Regions from separate parts of the Methylophaga sp. UBA5088 genome, predicted to be linked through region 1. Evidence: riboswitches for the same ligand, from Rfam matches in the RefSeq annotation. Region 1 holds a riboswitch; each other region holds the start of a gene.
The links. A riboswitch is a leader RNA that binds a small molecule or an ion and turns the genes downstream of it on or off. The one in region 1 is predicted to bind cyclic di-GMP.

Region 1 (4,221 bases):
ATTTTATTGCAGGTCAGTTCGACACAGGTGGCGGCAGAAAAGCAGCAGCAGGCATAAACTTATTACAAGAAGCCGAGCTTGCAAGACTAATTTCTACTGTTGAGGACTATTACAGTAGCAATATCAACTAATACAAAGTCATTTATACTTATAATCAAAAGACTAAAAAACGATAGGATAAATTAGCACAGATGGCTCAGGGCAGGATCAGACAATACGACGCAAAAATTAATGCCATATCAAGACTGATTGATAGCGGTATTATCCTGCTAACGTTTTTAGCTTTATTCGACATTTTCCAAGCGACTTGGGATGTACTTTACATATGGAGTCTTTTGTTCGCTATTGTATTATTTAATTTTTTTGCTGAGTCGCAAGATGCCTATCGTTCGTGGCGGGGTACGGCGTTAAGGGAAGAAGTCTCTGCCGTCATGTTTTCATGGTTTACCAGTGTTTTTATTCTGGTCATGATTGATATCTTCTTTATTCATTCAGGCACCTATCTTGATAGCTTTGTCTTTTTGTGGTTTTTACTGACACCTATAGAGTTAATTTCCTGGCATGCCATTGTAAGAACATCATTGGCTATTCTTAGAGCTCGTGGTGTCAATACCAGAAATGTGGCTATTGTCGGTGAGACAATGTTAGGTAAACGGTTAGAAAGCGCATTTAACGAAATGGATTGGTCTGGATTTAGGCTGGTTGGATACTATGATGACCGTTCACAAAAACGGGTAGAAACAGAACCTAATCTGGTCGTAACAAATAAGAAAGCAGGTGATTTCAATCAACTCATTGAAGATTGTAAGGCAGGGAAGGTTGATACTGTTTACATCACCTTGGCTATGTCTGCTGAGCATAGAATCAGACACATTACTGAGCTATTAGCCGATAGTACGGCTTCTGTATATCTTGTTCCTGACTTATTCACATTTAACTTGCTTAATTCTCGATGGGTCGATTACCAGGGAATCACCGCCATTTCAGTCTATGAAACCCCTTTTGCTGGTATCGATAGTATCCTTAAACGGCTGGAAGATATTATCCTAAGTAGTCTTATCCTGACGATGATCGCTCTTCCTATGATGGTGATTGCCGCAGGGGTTAAATTGACATCGAAGGGCCCCGTGTTTTTCAAGCAAACACGCTACGGCATGGACGGTGAAAAAATTAAGGTATGGAAATTCCGTACGATGACGGTAACAGAGGATGGAGACACCGTCACACAAGCACAAAAAAATGATAGCCGTATCACACCATTTGGTGGCTTTTTGAGAAGAACATCACTGGATGAGTTACCCCAATTCTTTAATTCATTGGGCGGAAGTATGTCGATTGTAGGACCACGACCCCATGCTGTAGCGCATAACGAACAATACCGTGCTCAGATTCAAGGGTATATGTTGAGACATAAAGTCAAACCAGGTATTACGGGCTTAGCCCAGATAAATGGCTTTAGGGGGGAAACTGATACCTTGGACAAAATGCAAGGTCGTGTGCATTACGATCTAAAATATATACAGAACTGGTCATTACTTCTGGATATAGAAATTATTTTCTTAACGATATTTAAGGGGTTTGTAGGTAAAAATGCCTATTGAAATCTCGACTCAGCTTATTAGTAATTTTACTTAGGAAAATAAACTTGTTGCCTGTCCTGAGACACGGTATCATAGAAATACTACTGAAATAGATGCATCAATCTTGGGTGCTAGATAACACTCGTTATCGTGATTATTTTCAGTAGAAATCAGAACAATAGACATCAACGGTGATGGCTTTGTAGCAAGATCATATACAAATGGTCTTACACAATGTCAGCAGGTTAGATGTTGTGTAATTAAAGCCAAACTCGCTGTGAGGCGGGGTCGGAAAGCCACAGATCTTTAAATATAAAGATGGCTGGGTTGCATTGCTTGTTTTTTCAACCTATGCATAAGGAAGTTTATTATGAAAAAAGCGATGCTATTTATCGTAGCTATGATGTTTTCTGTTGCTGCCAACGCGGCGACATACAACTTAACAACTTCAGACAGTGCTACCATTTTCGATAATGGTTCAAGTGCAGTAAGTACATCATTTGGTGATACTACAACGTCTTTCACACTTGAAGTTATCGATGGCGGATTGTCTGCTATTGATTTTGACTTTTCTCCATCTAGCAAGTTTGTAGCTGGTACACTTACAATCGGAACTATGGTTTTCGCCGTTGCGCCTGATTTCACGACAATGTTAAACCTTGCAGAAGGTTTTTACGCTGTAACATTTGATATTCAACCTGCTTTGGGTAATATGTCATTTGGTGTTTCAGCTGTACCTGTTCCAGCAGCGTTATTCTTGTTTGCTCCAGCTCTATTGGGCTTTTTGGGTCTTCGTAGAAAAGCTGCTGTTGCCGCATAAGTAAAAGCAAAACAGAAAATAAAAAGGGAGCTTAAGCTCCCTTTTTATTGGCTGATGTTATTGTTAGTGACGAAGTCTAGGTCGACTACGTAAATATATGTAAACATTGTACCAAGGTACAATAGACAGACTCTGAACTAGACCCTTAACATGGAACCATCTGAAAAAGTCAGATAGGTAATTATCAAACTCAAATTTGATAATTAATTAAAGCCAAACTCGTCGTGAGGCGGGGTCGGAAAGCCACAGATCTTTGACGCTGAAGATGGCTGGGCTGCATTGCTTGTTTTAACTTATGCATAAGGAAGTTTATTATGAAAAAAGCGATGCTATTTTTAGTAGCTCTAATGTTCTCTGTTGGTGTTAATGCAGCGACTTTATCTTTTGACGTGGCGGGCGCATCGAATGCGACACAAGATGTCAGTATCTCCAGTGGACAAACTGTCTTAGGTGGTGGTTTTGTGACTGAAGGGACAGGTCCTAGTGATACGTGGAAGTCATTTTTCAATCTAAGTAGTTCTGAAGACACTTACGTAAAAATTGAATGGTCATTTAATCCAGAGTCGAATTTTACCAATGCTCAACTCGGATTTACAGCTGAAGCTGATTACCCAGTCTATACAACACTTATTGACATAACTGGTGATTACTCGTTTGTTATGTTTTTAGAAGCTGGTGTAAATTATGCTGTAGATATTCTTAACGCTAGCCGTGATGTATTCAAGTATGATGTTTCTGTGTCAGAAGTACCTGTGCCAGCAGCATTATTCTTGTTTGCTCCTGCTTTATTAGGCTTTTTAGGGCTTAGAAGAAAGAACGCAGTGGCTGCATAATAATACTTAAGTTAACAGTAGGTTAACTAAGATATTTTTGGAGGGAGCGAATGCTCCCTTTTTTTTTGAAAAATAGAGTGTTAATATCAATTTTGAATGTCAATTATAGATAAGGATTTTCTTCAATGTCTAAACGCTTGATCTTAATGTTTTCTTTATTATTATCTTTTTCTACAGCAGTATTAGCTGAAGAAGAACGTTATCTACTAAACTCTGGAGATATTTTAGATATCTCAGTATGGAACGAAGAAGCTCTGCAAAAGCAAGCAGTTGTTCTTCCTGATGGAGTGGTGACTTTCCCACTTGCAGGCGAAATAGTGGCTAAAGATAAAACAGTTGCCAATGTAGAGGCAGAATTAACTAAAAAGCTTGGTGAATATTTAGCTGACCCAGTTGTTACAGTATCCGTGACAAGTGTTGAAGGTAATAGAGTACATATTTTGGGGAAAGTACTTAATCCAGGGTCGTTTGTTATGAATCAACCACTAGATGCTATGCAGGCATTGAGTTTAGCCGGTGGATTATCACCCTATGCCGAAGAGAATAACATTATTGTGCTCAGGAGAGATGGAGAGAGCCAAAAAGTGCTCCCAGTCAAATACGCTGAAATTAAAAAAGGCAAACAACTCAAAACAAACATCACACTTGAGAGTGGTGATGTCATGATAATTCCTTAGTTCAACATAACTGTGAAGTTGATGAAAACAAAGCTATCACTGACAGTTGCTATTTTGTTCGCCAGCTCTGTAAATGCTGCAGAGTGGGGAATTGATTTTGAAGCTGACCCACAGTTTAAATACGATGATAATGAACTATTAAGGGAAGACAAAAAAGGTGACTTCAGTCTAAAAATTAACCCGACATTATCACTATCAAGAAATCTAGAGAATTCAGAGTCTCGATTACGGATGGGATATAGAATCAGTCGTTACCAAGACTTGAATGATCTTGATACTGAAAACCCTTTCATTGGTTTTTCTACATCTCG
Region 2 (4,221 bases), on a different contig from region 1:
ATTCAAGCATAGTTTTTTCCATGCGGACATGCATCCCGGTAATATCATGGTGGATAGTCATGATCCGGCAAATCCACGTTATGTTGCTGTTGATTTTGGCATCATGGGGACATTATCTCCAGATGATCAGCGTTATTTAGCTGAAAATTTCCTTGCCTTTTTCAATCATGACTATCGCCGGGTTGCCGAGTTACATGTGCAATCAGGCTGGGTGCCGGCTGAGACTCGACTTGATGAGTTTGAAGCAGCCATAAGAAGTGTTTGTGAACCCATATTCGCTCGTCCTTTAAAAGAAATTTCTTTCGGACAACTGCTGCTGAGACTTTTCCAAACAGCGCGTCGTTTTAATATGGAAGTACAACCACAGTTGGTGCTGCTACAAAAAACCTTACTGAATATTGAAGGCTTGGGCCGTGACCTCTATCCAGATCTGGATCTATGGAAAACAGCCAAACCCATTTTAGAATCATGGATGAAGGAAAAAATGGGCTGGCAAGCAGCGTTAAGAACACTAAAGCAAGAAGCTCCTCATTGGGCTGAAACCTTACCCGAGATGCCGCGTCTATTATATGACCTGACTAAGAGAGCCCAAGATGGTCAGCTGAACGTTAATTTAGCATCACATGATATTCAACAGCTGCGTAAAGAAATCAAAAAAGCCAGTTATCGTAGTGCTGCTGCTACCTCTGGCGCTGCATTTTTGGTAGGCGCTGCCGTTATCACCGGTCTCGATGGTTACTCGACAACTATGTTTGCAGGGTTACCAGTACTGAGCTGGGTATTTGGGCTATGGGGGCTCGGTCTTATTTATTTTAGTATTTCAAACAAAAGTTAATTGTTATGTTTAAGTGGATTGGCCTTATTCTAGGCTTTATATTACTCAGTACGATGAGTGTAGGATTACTCATTTTAGGAATTTTTGGCGCACTGATTGGCTTACTGTTTGGTGGTTTTGCTGACCGTATACGAGCGTATGGTCTGGGCGGTGCTAATCCATTTACAAGTCAAACCCGTCAAACAGTTTTTCTTGAAACTGTGTTTGTTTTGATGGGGAAACTAGCGAAGGCAGATGGTCGAATCAGCCAGATTGAAATCGATCACGTGGAAGCCTTTATCAAAAAAATGGGGATGTCGGGTGAGCATCGACAAGAAGCCATCCGCCAATTTAAGCGAGGCGCAGAACCCGACTTTGATATTACAGACACAATGAATCATTTCAAACAACATTGTGGTAATACGTTTAATCTAAAACAAGTCTTACTGGTTTACCTGATAGTCATGGCCTTAGCCGATGGTAAGCTTGATCCACAAGAAAAAGATATTCTGGAACAAGTCTCTGCTCAGTTAGGATATAACCGGGCCGAGTTTAACCGTATTCTGGATATGGTGATGAGCCAGGCAAGTTTCGCAAGAGGTCATCAGCAGCAATACTCTTCCGGTCCGCAGCGCTCTTATTCTGATGAATTGGCCGATGCTTATAAAGCGCTTGGGGTGACTGAAAAGAGTTCTAATCAAGAAATTAAACGTGCTTATCGAAAACTGATGAGCCAATATCATCCGGATAAACTCATGGGACAAGGCGTTCCAGAAGATATGATTGCCGTTGCCACAGAGCAAGCGAAAGAAATTCAGTTAGCATACGATTTAATAAAAAAACATCGAGAACAAAATTAACAATTTCGTTTTATTTATTATTATCTGTTTGGTACTATTTTTTCTGGAAACACTTTAACCAAAGCCAAACTCGGTGTGAACCAAGGACGGAAAGTTACAGACCTTATGATACTAAGGTGGCTGTACTGCAATAATATCTAAGGAAAGAACACATGAAAAAAATAGTTTTTATCGCACTGGCTTTATTTACTGGTTTAACTAACGCTGCTATAGCTGCAACAAGCTTATCAACTAATGGTTCATGGCAAACAGCTAATGGCGACCTAAGTTCATTGCTCGGCCAGTCTGCACCAGCTACATGGTCTTACGATACAGACCTAGCATCAGCGACCCTTTACTCATCATATGCTCTTCCAAGCACAGGCACAGTGAGTACATACGTATCATCAAATTACGTTCTCTCAGGTACAGCTGCCCCCACTTTGTTTGATGGCAGCCAGTTTGCTCTCAGTATATTAGATAATACTATTGCAAACCTTGATGCATTCAATACAGATATCGTTACATCGATGGTGAATAAAGGTCTTAATCCTGATATCACAGGTGATGCGATTCTATTTACAACTAGCACTCTTTTTCCGGTGTCTGAATTCACAGAAAGTTTTTCTCTGTCTGGCCTGATGATGTTTGATAAAGACTTTTTCACTGGCCCTATATCAACATTACCTTCTGCTGATATTCTGCTTGATAATGCATTATTCATTTATGCATCACTTTCACATGAAATTAACTTTGAAGAAACTGGCTTTGCTAGTTATATCCAAACGCCATCAGCAGTGCCTGTACCTGCTGCCTTATGGATGTTTGCTCCAGCGTTGTTAGGTTTTCTTGGTTTGCGCCGCAAGGTGAATACTCAGGCTTAAAAAATTTAAGCACATAAAAGAAAAAAGCCGTAGTGATAAACTTCTACGGCTTTTTTGCTTAACACCCTTAATATTTGAGCTTTTTTATATCAAAACAGCCCGACTATTGAGCCATTATCATCAATATCAATACGTTCAGCAGCTGGGTGCTTAGGTAATCCAGGCATAGTCATCACATCCCCACAAAGTACAACCAGAAAACCAGCACCGTTTGACAGACGAACATCACGAATTGTCAGCGTATGATTCTCAGCCGTGCCACGTAAGCTCGGGTCACTGCTAAAAGAATACGGTGTTTTTGCCATACAAACTGGAATATCCCCGTGCTGCTCGTTCAACATAGCGATCTTATCCATCACTTTTTTATCAGCAACGACTTCACCACTGCCATATAGACGTTTAGCAACCTGATTAATTTTGTCCCATAGCGGTAAACTATCAGGATATAACAGACGACAAGGCTCAGCAGGGCTATCCAGTATTTCGACAACACGTTCCGCCAGTGTTTCGGCACCGGCCCCACCTTGTGCCCAATGACGAGCAAGAATGGCTTCAGCTCCCATTTCTTTTACAGCCGTTGTAATTAGTTCTATTTCTGCATCGCTATCATTAACAAAGTGATTGATGGCAACAACACAGCGTAGACCAAACTCATTTTGTAAGTTGCTTAAATGCCGTTTTAAATTAGCCAGTCCCACCTTTAACGCATCGAGGTTTTCTTCGCCAAGCTCTTTCAGTTCCAGACCACCGTGATATTTCAAGGCTTTTACTGTGGCGACAACAACAGCCATATCTGGCTTAATCCCAGCTTTGCGACACTTAATATCAATAAATTTCTCAGCACCTAAATCCGCTCCAAAGCCCGCCTCAGTGACCACATAATCACTCAGCTTAAGTGCCATTTTGGTTGAGATAACTGAATTACAGCCATGCGCTATGTTCGCAAATGGACCACCATGAACAAAGGCTGGATTATTTTCTAAGGTCTGCACAAGATTGGGTTTTATCGCTTCTTTTAGTAATGCAGCCATAGCACCGTGGGCCATGATTTCTCGAGCATATCTTGGTGTCCCATCAACGGAATAGCCGATCAGGATATCTCCCAAGCGTTGCTTCAGCTCAGGCAAAGAATTAGCTAGGCAAAAGATAGCCATAACTTCCGAAGCAACAACAATATCAAAGCGCTCTTCACGCAAATAACCATTGGCAGGACCACCCATACCCACCACGATATCCCGCAATGCACGGTCATTCATATCCATAACTCGCTGCCAGACAATACGTCTTGCATCCAACTGTAATGCATTTCCATGATGGATATGATTATCAATCATCGCTGATAATAAATTGTGGGCAGAAGCTATTGCATGCAGATCGCCAGTGAAGTGAAGATTGATATCCTCCATGGGTACAACCTGAGCATAACCGCCACCCGCAGCCCCGCCTTTCAAACCAAAGCATGGCCCCATAGAAGGTTCGCGTACACAGACAATGGATTTCTTACCAATTCGGTTTAGCGCATCACTCAGGCCGATCGTGGTTGTCGTTTTTCCCTCACCAGCAGGAGTCGGACTAATAGCAGTTACTAGGATTAACTTACCATCCGGCCGTTTTGCCAACTCATCCATGACATCTAATGATACTTTCGCTTTGAAATGTCCGTATGGGTCAATATGTTGAGAGG
Region 3 (4,221 bases), on a different contig from region 1:
CCCCAATCATCAGCTAACTTACCCAATACAGACACTAGCAATCCGCGCCAGTCACTGATTGATCGAGTGACATCCGGCGACCTATTCAGTAAAAATCCGTTTCTCAACCAGGCGTTATTCATCGAAGCGGCGTTTCGCACCCTGCAATTAAAGAATTAAAGGGGTCTGGTTGAAATTATTTTTCCAGGCAAAGAATCAACACACGATCAATCGCCTAACGATGGCATTCAGCCGCGCGCGCGAATAGCGCGCCGGCTGATGCTGGCGTTAGGCCAGAAGCCCAACGTTCATATCTGACGATCAAAAGTCGTCACTTTACAAGAAGGGTTTGAGTTATAGCGACAACCATGTTTTTGAAGAAACGGTAAAATGTCAGGGCGGGAAAGAAAAAATGGATATTGAGTTTGGCCGCTCTTCATTCTATGACGAGGATAGTATTTATCTGAATGTCGATGGCAAATCTGTGATTATGGATCGTGCTACAGCCAAGAAATTTGTGGAAACCGTTCTGGGTGTTGGCCACTATTTCGGTTTTGTCGATTAATCATCGGCGCAAAACCGGTAATTGAGCCTAACAATCACAGTCACGGCGACGTCTACTACATTGCGGCTTCGCCTCCATTTCGCAGCCGCGCGTGCTGTTGGCGTTAATGGTCTATGGAAACGATAGAAATCAAGTCATGTGATGACGCCACAACCCTCTCCTTGAGGATCGTTGGTGGCAACGAGGAGGGCTCAAACTTTGTTGCCTCTGTTACTGGCGCTCCATTTATAGGTGAAGTCAATACAACAACCTATTTTGTCGGCCCGCCAAGTCTTCTGTTTCGGGATATGGCAGACAACTGGCGAGGCTGGAAAGGGGAGAAGATATGGGGAGCTTTGGACGGAGAGTTCATGCTCACGGCAACGGCTATGCATGTTCAAGGTGTCAGCAAACTTGATTTCTTTCTATAGATTTCTCACTCACACACTTCATCAATTTACTAAATGAAACTCATCACTGAGTTCTTAGTCAGTACCCCTCTAAACATTAATTTCCCACGGAGGAGGAGAACCTATGGAGTATGTTGGCCCCGTCAGCTCTGCTGTTATGGCCATTATCTGGCTTGTCTATTTACAGTTAATTCTTAGTCAATATCGCCGTAATAATCGGCCCTATCTTCTTTTTCACCATGCTCAAAATGAGAACCCCGATGCGCTGTGTATGTTGGTGAATATGGGGGAGCGGCCTGTTCATGTGGTGTGTGTACAAGCCGTGATAAAAATGACGTCCGGGGAGGAGCATAAGCTTGCTGTGACCGAGTTTGAGCGCATTAATGTTACGGAGCAAAATGTGCAGCAAACCTTGCGTCAAGGGCCGTTGCTAAATGGTAGTTATCTGATTTTAGGAACATTTCGAGACATTATTGAAAAGACTCAAAATGAAATAGGTTTAAACGCTTCACTGGAAGACGTTGAATGTCTCGAGTTAAGATCCGCAGTAATTCATGCGCCAAGTAAACACCCTGTTGGGGCGAAACGCGCATTTGTGTTGAAGCACAATACAGGCACTTGCGTTTATCCAAAAGACATCAATACTAGGCAGATGGTAAAACGAAAAGACAAACAAGAAGTCGCGCAGTGGATAGAGTCTGAGCTACATCCACGTGAGAATAATGAATAGTAATAGTGATAAGCGCGACTGTTTTGAGTTGGGTGCCAGCGTTGATTCAGTTTCTGTTTGCTGTGGTGGCGATGCACTTTATTGCCAAGTGCATGCAAGAAGCGATCTTTATTGAGAACCTAGCTTATGGTGGGGAAAAGTCAGGGCTACTCGCTCTCTGGTTTGGTCATTTTTCACTTTAGCTTGTTACGTTATTTTCGCGCTGAGTTTGATTTATCTACTTGATACATAGTTGTATTCCTAACCAGCTTTGCCTGTTCAGATTGATGTGAGTGGGGAAGTCTTAATGCTAGAAATCGCCAAAACCCACTTTTATATAGGCCTTCTAGTACCAATGTACAATTGATTGAGCTATAAAAGCGATTTACCCTGTAGCTGTAGTAAATTAATTTCTTAATAAAGCCAACCTTGGTGTGAGCCAAGCACGGAAAGCTTCAGGTCTTTATAAGTAGTGAATAAAGATGGCTGGGTTGCAGAATAACAAAGGCTTATGTAATGAAGTTATTTAGCAAAAACTTATTAATCGCACTCGGGTTGTTAATTATGGCGCCGTTGACTGCTAACGCAGCAACTGTCCATCTTGATGCAAAAACAAACACTTCTTCGAATGCTGTTGAACTCAACCTGAAAGCAGGTACTTATTCAATAAGCCCATTTAAAGATGACACATACACAGCGTGGAATGCTTGGGGTAAAGTGCAAGGTTGTAGTGCTGATGGCACTGGTTGTTCAAAAGGCTGGGTCAACAACTACTCATTCACTACACCGTCTGGCACTACTCATATCATCACTAGCGATACTGGTAGATATGAGACAGCAGATTTAGCGCTGCTGAACGCACTTGGTGCAACATTTACACTGTTATCTGATGCCACAGTTCAGTTCTTCATCAATGATAGTAACTACGGTGACAACATCGGTGGTATGTCATTAAATGTATCTGCAGTGCCTATTCCTGCTGCAGCATTCTTGTTTGCGCCTGCATTATTAGGTTTCATGGGCTTACGTCGTAGAGCTCAAAAAACAGTCGCTTAATACCCAGACTGTTAAACCGATTAAAGCCGTAATGATTAAGTTCATTACGGCTTTTTTATTGCCTGAAAGAAACTTATGGCAAGATGATATGGCAAATGAACCTTTTTTTTTGTGGCTGAGAGAAGAGTCTTTCGGCGTTTGAGTAAAGAGATTGTCATTTACCCATAGAGTTAATTATATGAACATCGATCAAGCTGATGCCGACTCAGGATATCTACAGGAAACATTGACCTTTGATCAAACCAGCGAATTGCCGGGTAAGGTATTACTTGAGTTTGGTGCGCCCTGGTGTGGTCATTGTCAGGCAGCACGTGCAGCGATCAACGAAGTGATCAATGAACATACGGAGCTGCGTCATATCAAAATCTATGATGGCAAGGGCAAGCGACTGGGCCGTGGGTTTAGGGTCAAACTCTGGCCGACATTGATACTGCTAGACAATGGTCAAGAAGTGGATCGTCTGGTGCGGCCATTACGTGCTGAAGAGGTTCGTGAATTGATGTCGAAACTCAACTAAGCGGAGCCAGTTTTGCCCTTGTCCCGACTGATTTTCTCTGAGAATAGTTATGCATATAAACCATGTGTAACGGTTTAAGGAGCCACTACCCAGACTATCTGAAGATAAATAGCCTGGGTATCTCGGCGTTATTCGGAAAGGGCCGTGACGATTTGTTGTGTGTTGTATTGCATTAGTTTTATATAGGTTGCAGCCGGGCCATTTTCTTCAGATAACGACTCGGGATAGAGTCTGCCGCCTGGTTTTGCCCCGGTGGCGTTAGCAATCTGCTTGATCAAACGGGTGTTATTAGAGTTTTCAAGAAAATAACGTGTTACGCCAAGCTGTTTAATCTGATCGATGAGTTTAGCGATGGTAGCAGCTGAGGCTTCGGTTTCTGTGGATACGCCCTGGGGAGACAAAAACCTGACGCCATAGGCTTTTGTGTAATAACTAAATGCGTCATGGCTGGTTAAAATGTCACGTTTGTCAGTGGGCAGGCTTGTCAGCTTTGCGTGGATATTGGCATCCAGTGCCGTCAGTTTTTCCCTGTACGCTTGAGCAGCCTGTTGTATTTCATTTGTCAGATCTGGTCTGACTTCAATCAAGGCCGCTTCAATATTATTAACCCAAACCTGAACATTATCGACATCATTCCATACGTGTGGATCCGTTCTGAACTGGCCATAGCCGGCTGTTACAGAATAGGTCTCAATACCTTTTGAAACAGCAATCGGAGCTGTGCTGGTGCCGGCGGCTTTCGCTAAACGTTGAAACCAGTTCTCTAAACCCATGCCACTTAAAAAGATGACGTCTGCGGATTTGATTAACTTTACATCACCTGGGGAGGGCTCGTAGCTGTGTGGGTCACCATTAGGTGGCACAATACTGGTCACTTTTACATGCTTGCCACCTACGTTTTTGACGACATCAGCCAAAATGCCAAAGCTGGTGACAGCATTGATAGTGTTAGCGGAAGCGGATTTGATGACAAAAGTTAGGCCGATAAGAATCAGATAGGTGAATA

Region 2: linked by a shared signal. The riboswitch ahead of B4K20_RS15950 (hypothetical protein) and the one ahead of B4K20_RS03900 (hypothetical protein) in region 1 are both predicted to bind cyclic di-GMP.
Region 3: linked by a shared signal. The riboswitch ahead of B4K20_RS08540 (hypothetical protein) and the one ahead of B4K20_RS03900 (hypothetical protein) in region 1 are both predicted to bind cyclic di-GMP.

The regions. Positions count from the first base shown of each region.
Region 1 is NZ_DIAC01000030.1:1,683-5,903, forward strand. It holds gene B4K20_RS03890 (DHH family phosphoesterase) at 1-131, shown strand, start outside; gene B4K20_RS03895 (undecaprenyl-phosphate glucose phosphotransferase) at 192-1,601, shown strand; cyclic di-GMP riboswitch class I at 1,836-1,915, shown strand; gene B4K20_RS03900 (hypothetical protein) at 1,951-2,400, shown strand; cyclic di-GMP riboswitch class I at 2,603-2,682, shown strand; gene B4K20_RS03905 (hypothetical protein) at 2,715-3,233, shown strand; gene B4K20_RS03910 (polysaccharide biosynthesis/export family protein) at 3,359-3,910, shown strand; gene B4K20_RS03915 (hypothetical protein) at 3,932-4,221, shown strand, end outside.
Region 2 is NZ_DIAC01000129.1:26,229-30,449, reverse strand. It holds gene ubiB (ubiquinone biosynthesis regulatory protein kinase UbiB) at 1-835, shown strand, start outside; gene djlA (co-chaperone DjlA) at 841-1,674, shown strand; cyclic di-GMP riboswitch class I at 1,728-1,807, shown strand; gene B4K20_RS15950 (hypothetical protein) at 1,827-2,537, shown strand; gene B4K20_RS15945 (formate--tetrahydrofolate ligase) at 2,627-4,221, opposite strand, start outside.
Region 3 is NZ_DIAC01000067.1:1,833-6,053, reverse strand. It holds gene B4K20_RS08565 (hypothetical protein) at 1-159, shown strand, start outside; gene B4K20_RS08560 (hypothetical protein) at 329-544, shown strand; gene B4K20_RS08555 (DUF6228 family protein) at 658-954, shown strand; gene B4K20_RS08550 (hypothetical protein) at 1,058-1,663, shown strand; gene B4K20_RS08545 (hypothetical protein) at 1,669-1,845, shown strand; cyclic di-GMP riboswitch class I at 2,055-2,141, shown strand; gene B4K20_RS08540 (hypothetical protein) at 2,159-2,698, shown strand; gene B4K20_RS08535 (thioredoxin family protein) at 2,877-3,215, shown strand; gene B4K20_RS08530 (metal ABC transporter solute-binding protein, Zn/Mn family) at 3,344-4,221, opposite strand, start outside.